Regions from separate parts of the Streptomyces sp. NPDC055632 genome, predicted to be linked through region 1. Evidence: riboswitches for the same ligand, from Rfam matches in the RefSeq annotation. Region 1 holds a riboswitch; the other holds the start of a gene.
What was found. A riboswitch is a leader RNA that binds a small molecule or an ion and turns the genes downstream of it on or off. The one in region 1 is predicted to bind cyclic di-AMP.
Positions count from the first base shown of each region.

Region 2: another riboswitch for cyclic di-AMP. It lies ahead of ACWGSR_RS02600 (M23 family metallopeptidase); the one in region 1 lies ahead of ACWGSR_RS25185 (C40 family peptidase).

Region 1 is NZ_JBSHHY010000022.1:7,357-14,853, reverse strand. Features, by position in the region: gene ACWGSR_RS25195 (ATP-dependent Clp protease proteolytic subunit) at 4-627, shown strand; gene ACWGSR_RS25190 (hypothetical protein) at 635-931, shown strand; cyclic di-AMP (ydaO/yuaA leader) riboswitch at 1,282-1,463, shown strand; gene ACWGSR_RS25185 (C40 family peptidase) at 1,467-1,943, shown strand; gene ACWGSR_RS25180 (ATP-binding protein) at 2,089-2,526, opposite strand; gene ACWGSR_RS25175 (8-amino-7-oxononanoate synthase) at 2,689-3,867, opposite strand; gene bioB (biotin synthase BioB) at 4,043-5,314, shown strand; gene ACWGSR_RS25165 (adenosylmethionine--8-amino-7-oxononanoate transaminase) at 5,307-6,587, shown strand; gene bioD (dethiobiotin synthase) at 6,599-7,339, shown strand.
Region 2 is NZ_JBSHHY010000002.1:20,631-28,127, reverse strand. Features, by position in the region: gene ACWGSR_RS02630 (phosphatase PAP2 family protein) at 1-66, shown strand, start outside; gene sigJ (RNA polymerase sigma factor SigJ) at 272-1,228, opposite strand; gene ACWGSR_RS02620 (rhodanese-like domain-containing protein) at 1,473-1,964, shown strand; tRNA gene ACWGSR_RS02615 (tRNA-Met) at 2,018-2,091, shown strand; gene ACWGSR_RS02610 (MerR family transcriptional regulator) at 2,206-2,946, shown strand; gene ACWGSR_RS02605 (PP2C family protein-serine/threonine phosphatase) at 3,237-4,442, shown strand; cyclic di-AMP (ydaO/yuaA leader) riboswitch at 4,695-4,841, shown strand; gene ACWGSR_RS02600 (M23 family metallopeptidase) at 4,853-5,986, shown strand; gene ACWGSR_RS02595 (aldo/keto reductase) at 6,085-7,038, shown strand; gene ACWGSR_RS02590 (PrsW family intramembrane metalloprotease) at 7,073-7,497, opposite strand, start outside.

The DNA of each region.
Region 1 (7,497 bases):
GCCATGGATGCGCGACACGTCCTGCCCGAGTTCACGGAGCGGACCGGCTCCGGCACCCGGACCCTCGATCCGTACACGAAGCTGCTGGAGTCCCGGATCGTCCTCCTCGGCACCCGGGTCGACGAGATCTCGTCCAACGACGTGATCACCCAGCTCCTGTACCTGGAGTACGCGGCGCCCGAGCAGGACATCGCGCTCTACATCAACTCCCCCGGCGGCTCCGTCACCTCCATGACCGCCATCCACGACACGATCCGGACGCTCGCCTGCGACGTGGCGACCACCTGTCTGGGCCAGGCCGCCTCCACCGCCGCCGTCCTGCTCGCCGCCGGCACCCCGGGCAAGCGGACGATGCTCCCCGGCGCCCGCGTCACGCTCCGGCAGCCCGCCGTGGAGGAGCCCCTGCGCGGGCAGCCGAGCGACCTCGACGTCCAGGCCCGCGAACTGCTCCGCCAGCGCGCCCTGATGGCCGGGCTGCTCGCCGGGCACACCGGACGGAGCAGCGAGCGGGTCGAGGCCGACCTCGACCGCCTCACGGTCCTGGACGCCCCGGCCGCGGTCGAGTACGGGCTCGTGGACCACGTGATCACGAGCCGGCGCGCCGCGGCCGGCGGCACGGCGCGGTGAGCGGACCGTGGTTCCCGAGCCGCCGCCGCTGCCGGCCCTGACCCGGGCCGAGGGCGAGCTGATCGACGCGTACCTCGCGGTCGTCGACCTCCTGGGAAAGATCAATCCATCCAGAAGTACGCATACCTATGGGGCCTTGAGGGCGGCTCAGGCCCTGGTGGGACGCGCGGAGGAGCTGCGCGAGGCGCTGGCGCTCATGCACGCGCGGGGCGAGAGCGAGGTCCACGCGGACACCCTGGCGCGCGCCCTGCGGGTGTTGGACGGGGAGCGGCGGGCCGGCCGGGTCACGCTCCCCCGGACATGACGGAGTTGACATTCCGGCATGTCGTGTCGAGGGCCGGACGGCCGACACCCCCCACCGGAACGACTCGTCCGTTCGGTTGAGTCGACGAGTCGACATATGGCTCGGGCGAGTTGCGCACGGGGGGTACACATCTGGCGGAATCGGGCGTTCCTTTGCTGGTGCGGGGCCCGCCGGCCAAACCTCCAACAATCACGAAAGCATCCTGTCCACCCGAATGGATCAGTCGTGAGGACTCTCACATAACGCCGTTTCCACTCGGATTTCGACCAGGCTGTGGGGCAAGATCCCTGCCGACGACAAGCCCCCGCCATCCGAGGCGGGGCGGTCTGGGCGGACGCCGAGTCCTGCCGCCGTCCCGGACGCCTGGTCGACAGGATTGGATCGGCAGGAGTGGAGGACCCGAGCAGTACGGGCCGTACGCGCTGTTTCCGCAGCGGGGCCGGCCCTTGGGGTGAAGCCGCAACCGCGGCCGGGCATCTTCGCCTGCCCGAACCCGACAGGTCATCCTTCACAGGCGGCTGACGAAGGGTTGCGCATGACTGCGCAGATGTACGTCCCGTCCCTGCTGTCCCGGGCCGGAGCCGTCTCGGCTCTCACCCTCGCCGCCGTCGGCGGCACGCTGTTCGCGCCGGGCGCGGCACCGGAGGCACAGGCGGCGACCGCACACGCGAACAAGGCGCTGAGCGTCGCCGCCGCCAAGAAGGGGGCGCCCTACCGCTACGGGGCCACGGGACCCTCACGGTTCGACTGCTCGGGCCTGACGCTCTACGCGTACAAGCAGGCGGGCAAGTCGCTGCCCCGCACCGCGCAGCAGCAGTACAACAAGACGAGCCGCGTCTCCGCCGGCAGCAGACAGCAGGGCGACCTGGTCTTCTTCCACTCCGGCGGGAAGGTCTACCACGTGGGCATCTACGCCGGGAGCGGCAAGATCTGGCACTCGCCCAAGACGGGCTCCTGGGTGAAGCTCGACAAGATCTGGACCTCGAAGGTCTCCTACGGACGCGTCCGGTGACCCCGCCCGGGCGCTGAGCGGGCGCCGGAGGAGAGGCCGGGGAGTGCGGTGGCGCCGCCGCACCCGAACCGTCTCCGCCGGACCGGCCACGACCCGCCGCATCGGCCCCGCCCCACAGCCCCGGCCACGACCCGCCGGACCGTCTCTAACAGACCACCGGCGCGGCCGCCTTCCACGGCAGGGTGATGCCGACCGTCTTGCCGCCGTCCGGGGTCGGGGTCACCGAGAGGCGGCCGCCGGACTCCGCCGCCAGGGAACGGATGATGACCATGCCGCGCCCGTTGTCCTGCTGGACCGCCGCGGGGAGGCGGCGGGGCAGGCGCGGATGGCTGTCCGTGACGCCGACGTGGAGCTGTTCCCCGCGCTCCAGGCGGACGTCGACCGTGAAGGTGGGCGACTGGCCGAAGGTGTGCAGGACGGCGTTGGTGGCCAGTTCCGAGACGATCAGACGGACCGCGTCCGCCTGGTCGGAGAGTTCGTCGAGGCCCCAGCCGGTGAGGACCTCCGCGACGTACCGCCGGGCGGTGGGGACCGAGGCGGGCTCGCTCGGCAGGGTGACGGTTGCTTCCTGATGGTCTGCCATGGAGACTCTGTCCCTTTCCCGCCGGGGCCGCTGCCCCGGATAGCACTGCGCGTCAGAGCCCCACCGATGGTGCCGCGCCGTACCGGGTTCCACCAGGGCGGAACCGCCTCTGTCGCCCGAAGCGGTGAACCGTACGAACGGTGAACGCCCCCGCCCCGGCCCTCAGGCGGCGGGCGCGGTCCGCAGGACCGTCTCCACCGCGCGGCCGATCTGCGCGTCCGTCAGGTCGGCGCGGGCCGTCAGGCGCAGGCGCGAGACGCCGTCGGGGACGGACGGGGGCCGGAAGCAGCCGACCGCCAGGCCCTGTTCCCGGCAGTCCGCCGCCCAGCGCAGCGCCGCCTCCGGGGAGGGGGCGCGGACCGAGACCACGGCCGCGTCGGGCCGGGCCGCGGTCAGACCGGCCGCGGTCAGCCGCTCGTACAGGGTGGTGGCGACGGTGCGGACCCGCTCGGCGAGCCCCGGTTCGGCGGCGATCAGCCGCAGGCTCGCGAGGGCGCCGCCGACGGCGGCCGGGGCGAGGCCGGTGTCGAAGATGAAGGTGCGGGCGGCGTTCACCAGGTGCTCGATCACCCGGGCCGGGCCGAGGACCGCGCCGCCCTGGCTGCCCAGGGACTTGGAGAGGGTCAGGGTGGCGACCACGTCCTCGTCGCCCGCGAGCCCGGCGCCGTGCGGCGCGCCCCGGCCCCCGTCGCCGAGGACGCCGAAGCCGTGGGCGTCGTCCACGACGAGACCGGCGCCGTGCGCGCGGCAGGCGGCGGCGAACTCCGCGAGCGGGGCCCGGTCGCCGTCGACGGAGAAGACGGAGTCGCTGACGACGAGGGCCCGGCGCCCGGGGTGCGCCTCCAGGGTCTTCCGTACGGCCTCGGGGTCGGCGTGCGGGACGACGGCGGTCTCGGCGCGCGCCAGGCGGCAGCCGTCCACCAGGGAGGCGTGGTTGGCGGCGTCCGAGACGATCAGGGAGTCCCGGCCGCCGAGCGCGGTGAGCACGGCGAGGTTGGCGGTGTAGCCGGAGGAGAAGACGAGGGCCGCCTCGAAGCCGCAGAAGGCGGCGAGTTCGCGCTCCAGATCGGTGTGGAGCAGGGTGGTGCCGGTGACGAGCCGGGAGCCGGTGGAGCCGGCGCCCCAGCGCCGGGCCGCCTCGGCCGCCGCCCCGGTGACCTCGGGCCTGCGGGTGAGGCCGAGGTAGTCGTTGCCCGCCAGGTCGAGGAGGTCCGACTCGGCCGCCCGGGGCCGCAGCGTACGGACGAGGCCGGCGTCGGCCCGGCGGCGCGCCTCGGCCCCGGTCCAGTCGAACGCGGTGCGGCGCGGGCCCGCGGCCCGTGTGTCGTCGGCCTGTGGCATGCGGGATCCTCCGTCGGCGCCTCCGGCCGTCCGGCCGGTGCCTTTTGTAGGCAGCGCACAGACCCTAACCGGAGGAGACCGGGATCGTGGTGTGGTCATCCACACACCCCGAACGGCGCCGTTTGTTCGGATCCTCCTTGGCCCGGAGGCGGGCGGTAGGCCAGGATCAGCGGTTATGGACCTGCTGAACACGCTGGTGGAGAAGGGGCTGCGGCGCGAGCCGCCGACCCGTGAAGAAGCGCTCGCCGTCCTGGCGACCTCCGACGACGAACTGCTCGATGTGGTGGCCGCGGCCGGCAAGGTGCGCCGTCAGTGGTTCGGGCGGCGGGTGAAGCTCAACTACCTGGTCAACCTGAAGTCCGGCCTGTGCCCCGAGGACTGCTCGTACTGTTCGCAGCGGCTCGGCTCCAAGGCGGAGATCCTCAAGTACACCTGGCTGAAGCCGGACGAGGCCTCGAAGGCGGCCGCGGCGGGCGTCGCGGGCGGCGCCAAGCGGGTCTGCCTGGTGGCGAGCGGACGCGGTCCGACGGACCGGGACGTCGAGCGCGTCGGCAGGACCATCGAGGCCATCAAGGAGGAGAACGAGGGCGTCGAGGTGTGCGCCTGCCTCGGTCTGCTCTCGGACGGCCAGGCGGAGCGGCTGCGGGAGGCCGGCGCCGACGCGTACAACCACAACCTGAACACCTCCGAGGCGACGTACGGCGGGATCACCAAGACCCACACGTACGCCGACCGGGTGGACACCGTGCAGAAGGCGCACGCCGCCGGGCTCTCGGCCTGCTCGGGCCTGATCGCGGGCATGGGCGAGGCCGACGAGGACCTGGTCGACGTCGTGTACGCGCTGCGGGAGCTGGGCTCGGACTCGGTGCCGGTCAACTTCCTCATCCCCTTCGAGGGCACCCCGCTCGCCAAGGAGTGGAACCTGACTCCGCAGCGCTGCCTGCGGATCCTGGCGATGGTGCGGTTCGTCTGCCCCGACGTCGAGGTGCGGATCGCCGGCGGCCGCGAGGTGCACCTGCGCTCGATGCAGCCGCTCGCGCTGCACATCGCGAACTCGATCTTCCTGGGCGACTACCTGACCAGCGAGGGCCAGGCCGGTCAGGCCGACCTGGACATGATCGCGGACGCGGGCTTCGAGGTGGAGGGCGCGGGCACGCCCACGCTGCCCGCCCACCGCGCGGACGCGCTCGCGGCGGCCGGCGGCGGCTGCGGTTCGGGCGCGGGCGCGGAGGCCGGTGGCGGGTGCGGCTCGGGCACTCCGGCGGCGGAGGGCGGCGCGGGCTGCGGCTCGCACTCCGGCGGCGGCTGCGGTCCGTGCGGCGGACACGCCCCGGTCCCGGAGCCCGCCGAGGCGCCGGCCGCCGAGGCCGGGCCGGGCGGCGCCCGGACCGATCTGGTGGCGGTGCGCCGCCGGGGAGCCGGGACGGACCTCGCGCCGAATGCGTAACGACGAGCTCCTCGCCCTGGACCGGGCGCACGTCTGGCACCCGTACGGCCCCATGCCGGGCCGCACGGACCCGCTGGTCGTCGCGTCCGCGTCCGGGGTGCGCCTCCGGCTCGCCGAACCCGCCGAGGGGCGGGACGAGTTGATCGACGGCATGTCCTCGTGGTGGTCGGCGGTGCACGGCTACAACCACCCCGTCCTCAACGAGGCGGTGCGCGGCCAGCTCGACCGGATGAGCCACGTCATGTTCGGCGGGCTCACCCACGAGCCGGCCGTCCGCCTCGCGAGCCGGCTCGTGGAGATCACCCCCGAGCCGCTGCGGCACGTCTTCCTCAGCGACTCGGGCTCGGTCTCCGTCGAGGTGGCGGTCAAGATGTGCCTGCAGTACTGGCGTTCGCTCGGCCGCCCGGAGAAGCGGCGGCTCTTCACCTGGCGCGGCGGCTACCACGGGGACACCTGGCAGCCGATGTCGGTGTGCGACCCCGAGGGCGGGATGCACGAGCTGTGGACCGGGGTCCTCCAGCCGCAGGTCTTCACGGACGCCCCGCCGGCCGCGTACGAGGAGTCGTACGCCGAGCTGCTGCGGACCGCGATCGGGCGGCACGCGCACGAGCTGGCCGCGGTGGTCGTGGAGCCGGTGGTGCAGGGCGCGGGCGGGATGCGCTTCCACGACCCGGCGTATCTGCGGGTGCTGCGGGAGGCCTGCGACGAGCACGGCGTGCTGCTGGTGTTCGACGAGATCGCGACCGGGTTCGGGCGCACGGGCACGCTGTTCGCGGCCGACGCGGCCGGGGTCTCCCCCGACGTGATGTGCGTGGGCAAGGCGCTGACGGGCGGTTACCTGTCGATGGCCGCGACGCTCTGCACGGGCCGGGTGGCCGACGGGATCTCGCGGGGCGAGGTGCCGGTCCTGGCGCACGGGCCGACCTTCATGGGCAACCCGCTGGCCTCGGCGGTGGCTCTGGCCTCGATCGACCTGCTGCTCTCGCAGGACTGGCAGGTCGAGGTCAAGCGGATCGAGGCCGGGCTGCGCGAGGGGCTCGCCCCGGCCGCGGACCTGCCGGGCGTGCGGGAGGTGCGGGTGCTCGGCGCGATCGGGGTCGTCCAGCTCGACCACGGGGTCGACATGGCGGCGGCGACGCGCGCGGCGGTCCGGGAGGGCGTGTGGCTGCGCCCGTTCCGGGACCTGATCTACACGATGCCGCCGTACGTGACGGGCGACGAGGACGTGGCCCGGATCTGCGCGGCGGTACGGGCCGCCGCGGCGGCGGGCTGAACGGAAGAAGGATGGAGCGGGCAGTGGGAATCGTCGTCGTCAGCGGCACCGGGACCGAGATCGGCAAGACGGTCGTGACCGCGGCGGTCGCCGCGGCGGCGACCGCCGCCGGGCGGTCGGTCGCGGTCCTGAAGCCCGCGCAGACGGGTGTCGGACCGGACGAGCGGGGTGACGCGGACGAGGTCGTACGGCTCTCGGGCGCGGCCGCCTCGGCCGAGCTGGGCCGCTTCCCGGAGCCGCTGGCCCCGGGGACGGCCGCCCGGCGGGCCGGTCTCGCGCCCGTCGGGCCCGGGGAGGTCGCCGAGGCCGCCCGGAAGCTGGCCGCCGAGCACGACCTGGTGCTCGTGGAGGGGGCGGGCGGGCTGCTCGTCCGCTTCGACGGGGAGGGCGGCACGCTCGCGGACGCGGCGGCGCTGCTCGGCGCGCCGGTCCTGGTGGTGGCCCCGGCCGGGCTCGGGACGCTCAACTCGACGTCCCTGACGGCCGAGGCGCTGCGGGCGCGCGGGATCGAGCAGCTCGGCGTGGTGGTCGGCAGCTGGCCGGCCGCGCCGGACCTGGCGGCCCGCTGCAACCTGGCCGACCTGCCGGAGGCGGCGGGCGCGCCGCTGCTCGGAGCCGTGCCGGAGGGCTCGGGGACCCTGTCCCCGGCGGAGTTCCGGGCGGCGGCGGGCGGCTGGCTGGCCCCGGCCCTGGGCGGGACGTGGGACGCGGAGGCGTTCACGGAGACGCACGCGGAGCCTTACGGGGGCTGACCGGCGGGTCGGGGCGGGGGCGGTGCGAAGGGGTGCGGGGCGACCGGGCCCCCGGCCGTCGGCCGTCGGCCGTGCGAAGGAGCCCGGGCCGGCGGGACTCCGACCACCGGCCGCATGAAGAGGCGCGGGGCGGCCAGCGCCCCGGCCCGTCGTCCGGC
Region 2 (7,497 bases), on a different contig from region 1:
CTCGGCGTCGCCAGCGCCGCCGTCTCCCTGACGGTCGGCGCCTCCCTCGCCCGCCGGCGGGGATAGCGACCGGGGGGACGAGGCCGGGGACGAGGCCGGGGACCGGGAGGCACCGGGGAGCCGGCCGGGAGGTCCCGGAGGTCCCGGAGGCCGGGAGCCGCCGGGGAGCCTGCCGGAAGGTCCCGGGAGCCTGGAGGCACCGGGAGGACGAGCAGCGCAGGGCGGTCGGGAGATACCGGGGGCCGGACGAGTACACGGGCGGCCGGGAGGGTCAGTAGCCCGCCCGTGCCAGTTCCTCCTCCGTGAGGCCGAGCGTCGCGAGGCGTTCCGGGTCCGCCAGGATGTGCAGCTCGACGATCCGGTCCCCGGCGACCGTGAACACCATGAGCGCGGTCGGGCGCCCGTCGACGACGGAGAGGACCGCGGGATCGCCGTTGGCCACGACCCACAGCGTCGCCTTCCGGAACCTGGAGTACGCGAGGGCCTGTGCGACGACGGTCTCGGCGCCCCGGACCAGCTTGGAGACCGCGGGCGCGAGCCGGCCGCCGTCCGCGCGCAGCACCACGTCCGGGTCGAGGACCGCGAGCAGGCCCTCGAAGTCGCCGCCGTTCGCGGCGGTGAGGAAGGCGTCGGCGACCTCCCGCCGCCGGCGCGCGTCCGGGGCGGGGCCCGGGGAGGCGTCCCGGACCCGGCGGCGGGCGCGGCTGGCGAGCTGGCGGGTCGCGGCCGGGCTGCGGTCCACGACCTCCGCGATCTCGTCGAAGGAGACGGCGAACATGTCGTGCAGCACGAACGCGAGCCGTTCGGCCGGCGACAGGGCCTCCAGGACGACGAGGAGGGCGAGGCCGACGGACTCGCCGAGTTCGGCCGCGCGCTCCGGGTCGGCGGCCTCGGCGGCGCCGGCGGCTTCCCCGACCCGGACCACGGGGTCGGGGACGTAGTACTCCAGCGGGGACTCGCGACGCGAGCCGCGCGAGCGCAGCATGTCCAGGCAGACGCGGCCGACGACCGTGGTCAGCCAGGCGCTGAGGTTCCGCACCCCGCCGATGTCGGCGCGGCTGAGCTTGAGCCAGGCCTCCTGGACGGCGTCCTCGGCCTCGCTCAGCGAGCCCAGCATCCGGTACGCCACCGCCCGCAGGTGTCCCCGGTCGGCGTCGAAGCGCCGGGCCAGGAGTTCCTCGTCGCCGTGCGCGTCCACGTTCACGCCTCCGTCACCCTCCCTCTCCACGTCCGCGCCCACGCCCGTGCCCGCGTTCCTGTCCGTGTTCAACGGTCGGTCTCCCCCCTCGCGTACCGTCATGCCTCCATGACGGATCGGACCCCGCTCCCATGACGAGAAGAAGCGGGTCAGGGGCCCGGTGGGTGAGATCCCCGGCCTCCCGTGCCGAACGCCCGGGAATCCCCGGCCGAAGGCCACGAGCACCGTGGTTCCCCACTTCAGCGTGGCGCCCTGCGGACCTAATTTGATCACCATGACGACGACACCGCAGGTCAACCCGGTACTTCGCACCCCGCCGGCCTCTCCCGCCGCCGCTGCCGCGTACTTCTCCGCGAGCCTCGCCTTCCACGCCGACGTCTCCGACGTGGCCTCGGTCCTCGCCGCCTCCGTGGCCGGGGGTGCCGACCCCGGCTTCGTCCTGGTCGACACGCGGTCCACGGCCGCCTGGGACCAGGGGCACGTGCCCGGGGCCGTCCACCTGCCGACCGCGCTCGTTCCCGAGCGGGCCGAGGAGCTGCTCGACCGGTCCGTGCCGGTCGTCACGTACTGCTGGGGCCCCGGCTGCAACGGCGCCACCCGCGCCGCGCTCGCCCTCGCGGAGCGGGGCTTCCAGGTCAAGGAGATGCTCGGCGGCTTCGAGTACTGGGTGCGGGAGGGCTTCGCGTACGAGACCTGGGAGGGGCCCGCGGAGAAGGCCGCGGACCCCCTGACGGCCCCGGTCGGCACCGACGACTGCGGCTGCTGACGGAAACCGATTTCGGGATTGCCCCGGTCATGCCGTAGAGTCATGTTTACCGACGCGGGGTGGAGCAGCTCGGTAGCTCGCTGGGCTCATAACCCAGAGGTCGCAGGTTCAAATCCTGTCCCCGCTACTCAGTAGCACGAAGGCCCGGATCCTCTTGGATCCGGGCCTTCGTCGTTCTCCGCCCGAACGCGCGGCGCTTCCGGTTGACCTTGACGCAACGTCAAGATCTAGCGTTCTCGGCATGGAGTGGTCGATCCAGGAGATCGCCAAGAAGGCAGGCACCACCAGCCGCACCCTCCGGCACTACGGGGAGCGCGGACTGCTGGAGCCGAGCCGGATCGGCGCGAACGGTTACCGGTACTACGACGAGGCGGCGCTCGTGCGCTTGCAGCGGATCCTGCTGCTGCGCGAGCTGGGGCTCTCGCTGCCCGCCATCGCCGAGGTCCTCGCGGGCCAGCGGGACACGTCCGCCGCCCTGCGCACCCACCTCGCCCTCCTGGAGCAGGAGCGCGAGCGCATCGGACGCCGGATCGCGTCGGTGCGGACCACCCTCCACAAGACCGAGAACGGAGAGGAACTCATGGCGGACGAGATGTTCGACGGCTTCGACCACACGCGGTACGAGGAGGAGGTCACCCACCGCTGGGGCCGCGAGGCGTACGAGCAGGGCGACCGGTGGTGGCGCTCGCTGGACGAGGAGCAGAGACGGGCCTTCGTCGAGGAGCAGGCCGGCATCGCCCGCGACTTCGGGAAGGCGGCGCGGGACGGCCTGGCCGCCGACAGCGACGAGGTGCAGGCCATCGCGCGGCGCCAGATCGCGTGGCTGTCGACCACGACGACGCCGACCAAGGAGTACGTGATCGGCCTCGGCCGGATGTACGTCGACGACCCCCGCTTCACCAAGAACTACGACAAGTACGGCGAGGGCACCGCGGTCCTCGTCCGGGACGCGATGGCGGTCTACGCCGAGCGGAACATGTGACCGGAGGGGCTTCCCGGCGGCCACGGCGGCCACGGCGGCCACGGAAGCCCCGGCGGCCCCGGAAGCCCCGGCGGCCCCGGTGGCTTTCGCGCCCGGCCCGTGCCCAGGACCGCACCCAGACACGCACCCGGGCCCGCCCCCCGGTCCGCCCCCCGGTCCGCGTCCCGGTCCGCGTCCCGGCCCGCCGTACGCCGGTCGGCCGTGCGGAGTCGCCGTCCGCCGGGGCGGCGGCCACCCTGGAGGGGAGCGGTGCGGGGCCGCGGCCGGGCGGACCGGGCAGGAGAGAACAGGTGGGGCACCCCCTAGGAGCGGCGGGAGGCGGGCGGCGGGGCGGTGAGGGCCGTCCCGGGTACCGGGGCGCCCGGCGGTTCATCCGTGCGCTGCCGCCGCTGATCATCGTGGGCGGCATCCTCTTCGACGTGGCGACGCCCGCCCCGTACACCGCCTCCCCGATGCTCGCCGCCGCCCCGCTGGTCGCCGCGCCCTTCTTCTCCCTGCTCGTCACCCTCCTCACCGGCATCGCCGCCGTCCTCTCCTCGGTCGGCCTCTACCTCTTCAGCGACGACGTCACCCGTGCCCCGGCCGTCGCCGAGACCCTGACCGTGTTCACGGTCTCCGTGCTCGCCCTCCTCATCAACCGGGTGGTGCGCCGCAGCGGCGAACGGCTCGCCTCGGCGCGGGTCATCGCGGAGACCGCGCAGAAGGCGGTGCTGCCGACGCCCGCCGAGCGGATCGGCGGGCTGCGGTGCGCGGCCCGTTACGAGGCGGCGCAGGCAGACGCGTTCATCGGCGGCGACCTGTTCGCCGTGCAGGACACCCCGCACGGGGTGCGGCTCGTGGTCGGGGACGTGCGGGGCAAGGGCATGGACGCGGTCGAGGCCGTCGCCGTCGTCATCGGGGCCTTCCGGGAGGCGGCCGAGCAGGAACGGACCCTGGAGGGCGTGGCGCAGCGGCTCGAACGGGCGCTGGACCGGGAGGGCACCCGCCGGGACAGCCTCGACGCCGTCGAGGGGTTCACCACCGCCGTCCTGGCCGAGATCCCGCGCTCCGACGGCAGCGGCACCTTCGACGGTTTCGTACGGGTCGTCAACCGCGGGCATCCTTCCCCGCTGATGCTGCACGGGGACGGGCGGGTCGAGCCGGTCGACCCGAGCCGGCCGGCGCTGCCCCTCGGCATGGGGGACCTCGCGTCGTGGCCGGACCGGGCCGAGGCGCGGCCGTACCCGCCGGGCACGACGCTGCTCTTCTACACCGACGGCCTCTCGGAGGCGCGGAACGCGCAGGGCGTCTTCTACGACCCGGCGGAGCGGCTGGCCGGACGGATCTTCCCCGGGCCCGAGGAGATGCTCGACGCGCTCGTGGACGACGTACGGCTCCACACGGGCGGCGGGGCGACGGACGACATGGCGCTGCTCGCGCTGAACCGCCCTACGGCGGGGCAGCCGGAGCGGCGCCGGACGATGCCGGTGGTGCCGCCGGGCGGCCCCCGGCACTGACCCGCCGGGCAGGCCCCCGGCGGCCCGTCACCAGGGGTAGTCGAGAGGTCTCCCTGCGATAACAATTGATGCACCGTCAGATTGCGGAGGTTTTGCCGTTCGGGAGACCTGCCTTGCTGAAGAGGGATCAACCGGGGCAAATACCTACCGATCGAATGAACGATCACGGGGGACAGCTTGGAATCGGGACCCCCTGTCTATTAACGTTCGATAACGCAGCGCGGTCGTCCCAGCCGTCGTAAGAGACGGCACCGTGCGCACGCGCCGAATCCCGAAAGGGAACCGGGGAACCACCATTTGGGGTGAATCGAGCCCTTCGCACTCGTGCGACCGGGCCCGTAGGAGACCTTCCTGCTCCGAACCCGTCAGCTAACCCGGTAGGCGAGAAGGAAGGAAAGGAGCGCGCCTCCGTGGCGTCCAACACCCCTGCCCCCGAAGCCCCCTTCGATGCCTTCGGCGGCGGTGCGGCTCCCTCCGCTCCGAACACCGAGTGGAACCCCACCGAGGACTCCCTCCGCGCCCAGAACCGCTCCGGCGGCCGGCACCGGGTCGTCAAGCAGCGCTCCAACTTCGCCCGTTCCTCCACCGTCCTCGGCGTCGGCGTCATCGCGGCCGTCGGCGCGGGCGGCCTCGCCACCGCGCAGGAGAAGCCGCCGGTGGCGATATCGCTCCCGGACCTTCCCGACCTCAACCTGCCCGACGCCCACGACCTCCCCGGCGTCGGCGCGCTCCTGCCCGGCGCGGAGGAGCGGGAGACGGTCCCCACGGACCGCGCCAACCCGAACCCGCTGACCTCCGCCGCGTACACCACCGAGGCCGACGAGCGGGCCGCGCGGACCGGGCAGGTCACGCGGGCGAGCCTGTCGACGGCGGACGCCCCGGGCGCCGCCGACGCGGGCGAGGCCCTGCGCGCCCGCATCCTCCAGCAGGCCGAGCAGCAGCAGGCCTCCGCCGACGCCGCCGAGAAGGCCGCCGCCGAGAAGGCCGCGGCGGAGAAGGCCGCGTCCGAGGCGCGGGCCAAGGCCGACGCGGCGGAGAAGGCGGCCGCCGAGGCCAAGGCGAAGGCCGAGGCGGAGGCCAAGGCCAAGGCGGAGGCGGAAGCCAGGGCGAAGGCCGAGGCCGAGCGCCTCGCCAAGCTCGCCGCCAGCTACTCGATGCCCCTCTCCTCGTACTCCCTCACCGCCACCTACATGCAGTCCGGCTCGATGTGGTCCTCCGGCTACCACACCGGCCTCGACTTCGCGGCCCCCACCGGCACCCCGCTCAAGGCGGTCCACGGCGCCACGGTCAAGTCGGCGGGCTGGTCCGGCTCCTACGGCTACCGGATCGTCCTGGAGCTGGAGGACGGCACCGAGGTCTGGTACTGCCACCTCTCCTCCATGACGGTCAGCGCCGGCCAGACCGTCGGCACCGGCGAGACGATCGGCCGCGTCGGCGCCACCGGCAACGTCTCCGGCGCCCACCTCCACCTGGAGATCCACCCCGGCGGCGGCGACGGCGTCGACCCGGCGGCGTGGCTGCGCTCCAAGGGCCTGACGGTCTGACCTCCCCGGGGCCTTCCCGTGGCCCTTCCGGGACCCGCGCGGAAACCGCGCGGGAACCATGCGGAATAGGCCCGGCGGCGGAGACCGTTGATCACCCCATGACCTCTCTCCGTACGCTGGGCACGTCCGACCTGCACGTCTTCCCGCTCGCCCTCGGCGGCAACGTCTTCGGCTGGACCGCCGACGAGGCGCAGTCCTTCGCCGTCCTCGACGCCTACACCGCCGCCGGCGGCAACTTCGTCGACTCCGCCGACGTCTACTCGGCCTGGGCCGAGGGCAACGAGGGCGGCGAGTCCGAGACCGTCATCGGCCGCTGGCTCGCCTCCCGGGGCAACCGCGACGACGTCGTCGTCGCCACCAAGGCCGGCGCCCACCCCCGGTTCAAGGGGCTCTCCGCCCCCACGATCAAGGCCGCCGCCGAGGAGTCCCTGCGCCGCCTCGGCACCGACCGCATCGACCTGTACTACACCCACTTCGACGACGAGTCCGTCCCCGTCGAGGAGATCGTCACCGCCCTCGACCAGTTGGTGCGGGAGGGCAAGGTACGGGCCGTCGCCGCCTCCAACATCTCCCCGGAGCGGCTCAGGGCCTCCCTCGACTTCGCCGAGGCCGAGGGCCTCGCCCGCTACGTGGCCCTCCAGCCGCACTACAACCTGGTCTCCCGCGACACCTACGAGGGCCCGCTCCTGGAGACCGCCGAGCGGGCGGGGCTCGCCGCCGTCCCGTACTACGGCCTCGCCTCCGGCTTCCTCACCGGCAAGTACCGCCCCGGCACCGCCGTCGACAGCGCCCGCGCCGCCGGGGCCGGCAAGCACCTCGACACCGAGCGGGGCCGGGCCGTGCTCTCCGCGCTCGACGCGGTCGCCGGGGCGCACGGCGCCGAGCCCGCCACCGTCGCCCTCGCCTGGCTCGCCTCCCGGCCGACGGTCGTCGCGCCGATCGCCTCGGCCCGTACGGTCGAGCAGCTCCCGGCCCTGGTCGCCTCCGCCGACCTGGAGCTCACGGAGGAGGAGCTGAAGCTCCTGACCGAGGCGTCGGCGATCCAGGGCTGACCGCGAGCCTGGGCCCGCTCCCCCGGAAGAAGCCCTAACCGCGGTACGGGTTGTAGCCGCCGTAGTCCAGGTACTGCGGCGGCGTCCACGCCCGGCCCGTCGCCCGGGCCGCGTACGTCAGCGCGGGCGAGGCGACCGCCCTGCGCTGCCACAGGTGGTGAAGGAGTTCCTGCTCGCGGGCCGCGAAGTCGGGCCCGGCGGTGCCGCGCCGGGCCCGGTCCCGCAGGAACGCCAGGGTCGTCGCGAAGGTCTCGTACTCGCCGACGGTCCGCGCGCCCCGCTTGCCGTACGTCCGGGCGGCGTAGGAGCGGGCGAGTTCGCGGGCCCGCATGGAGGAGAGCGCGAGCGGCTCGTCGGGGGAGAGCCAGCCGGCCGCCGCGTACGCCGGGAGCTCGCCGGAGACCGTGCGCAGCTCCCGCTGCCGGCTCCACACCGCGAGCCAGGTCAGCAGGCCGAAGG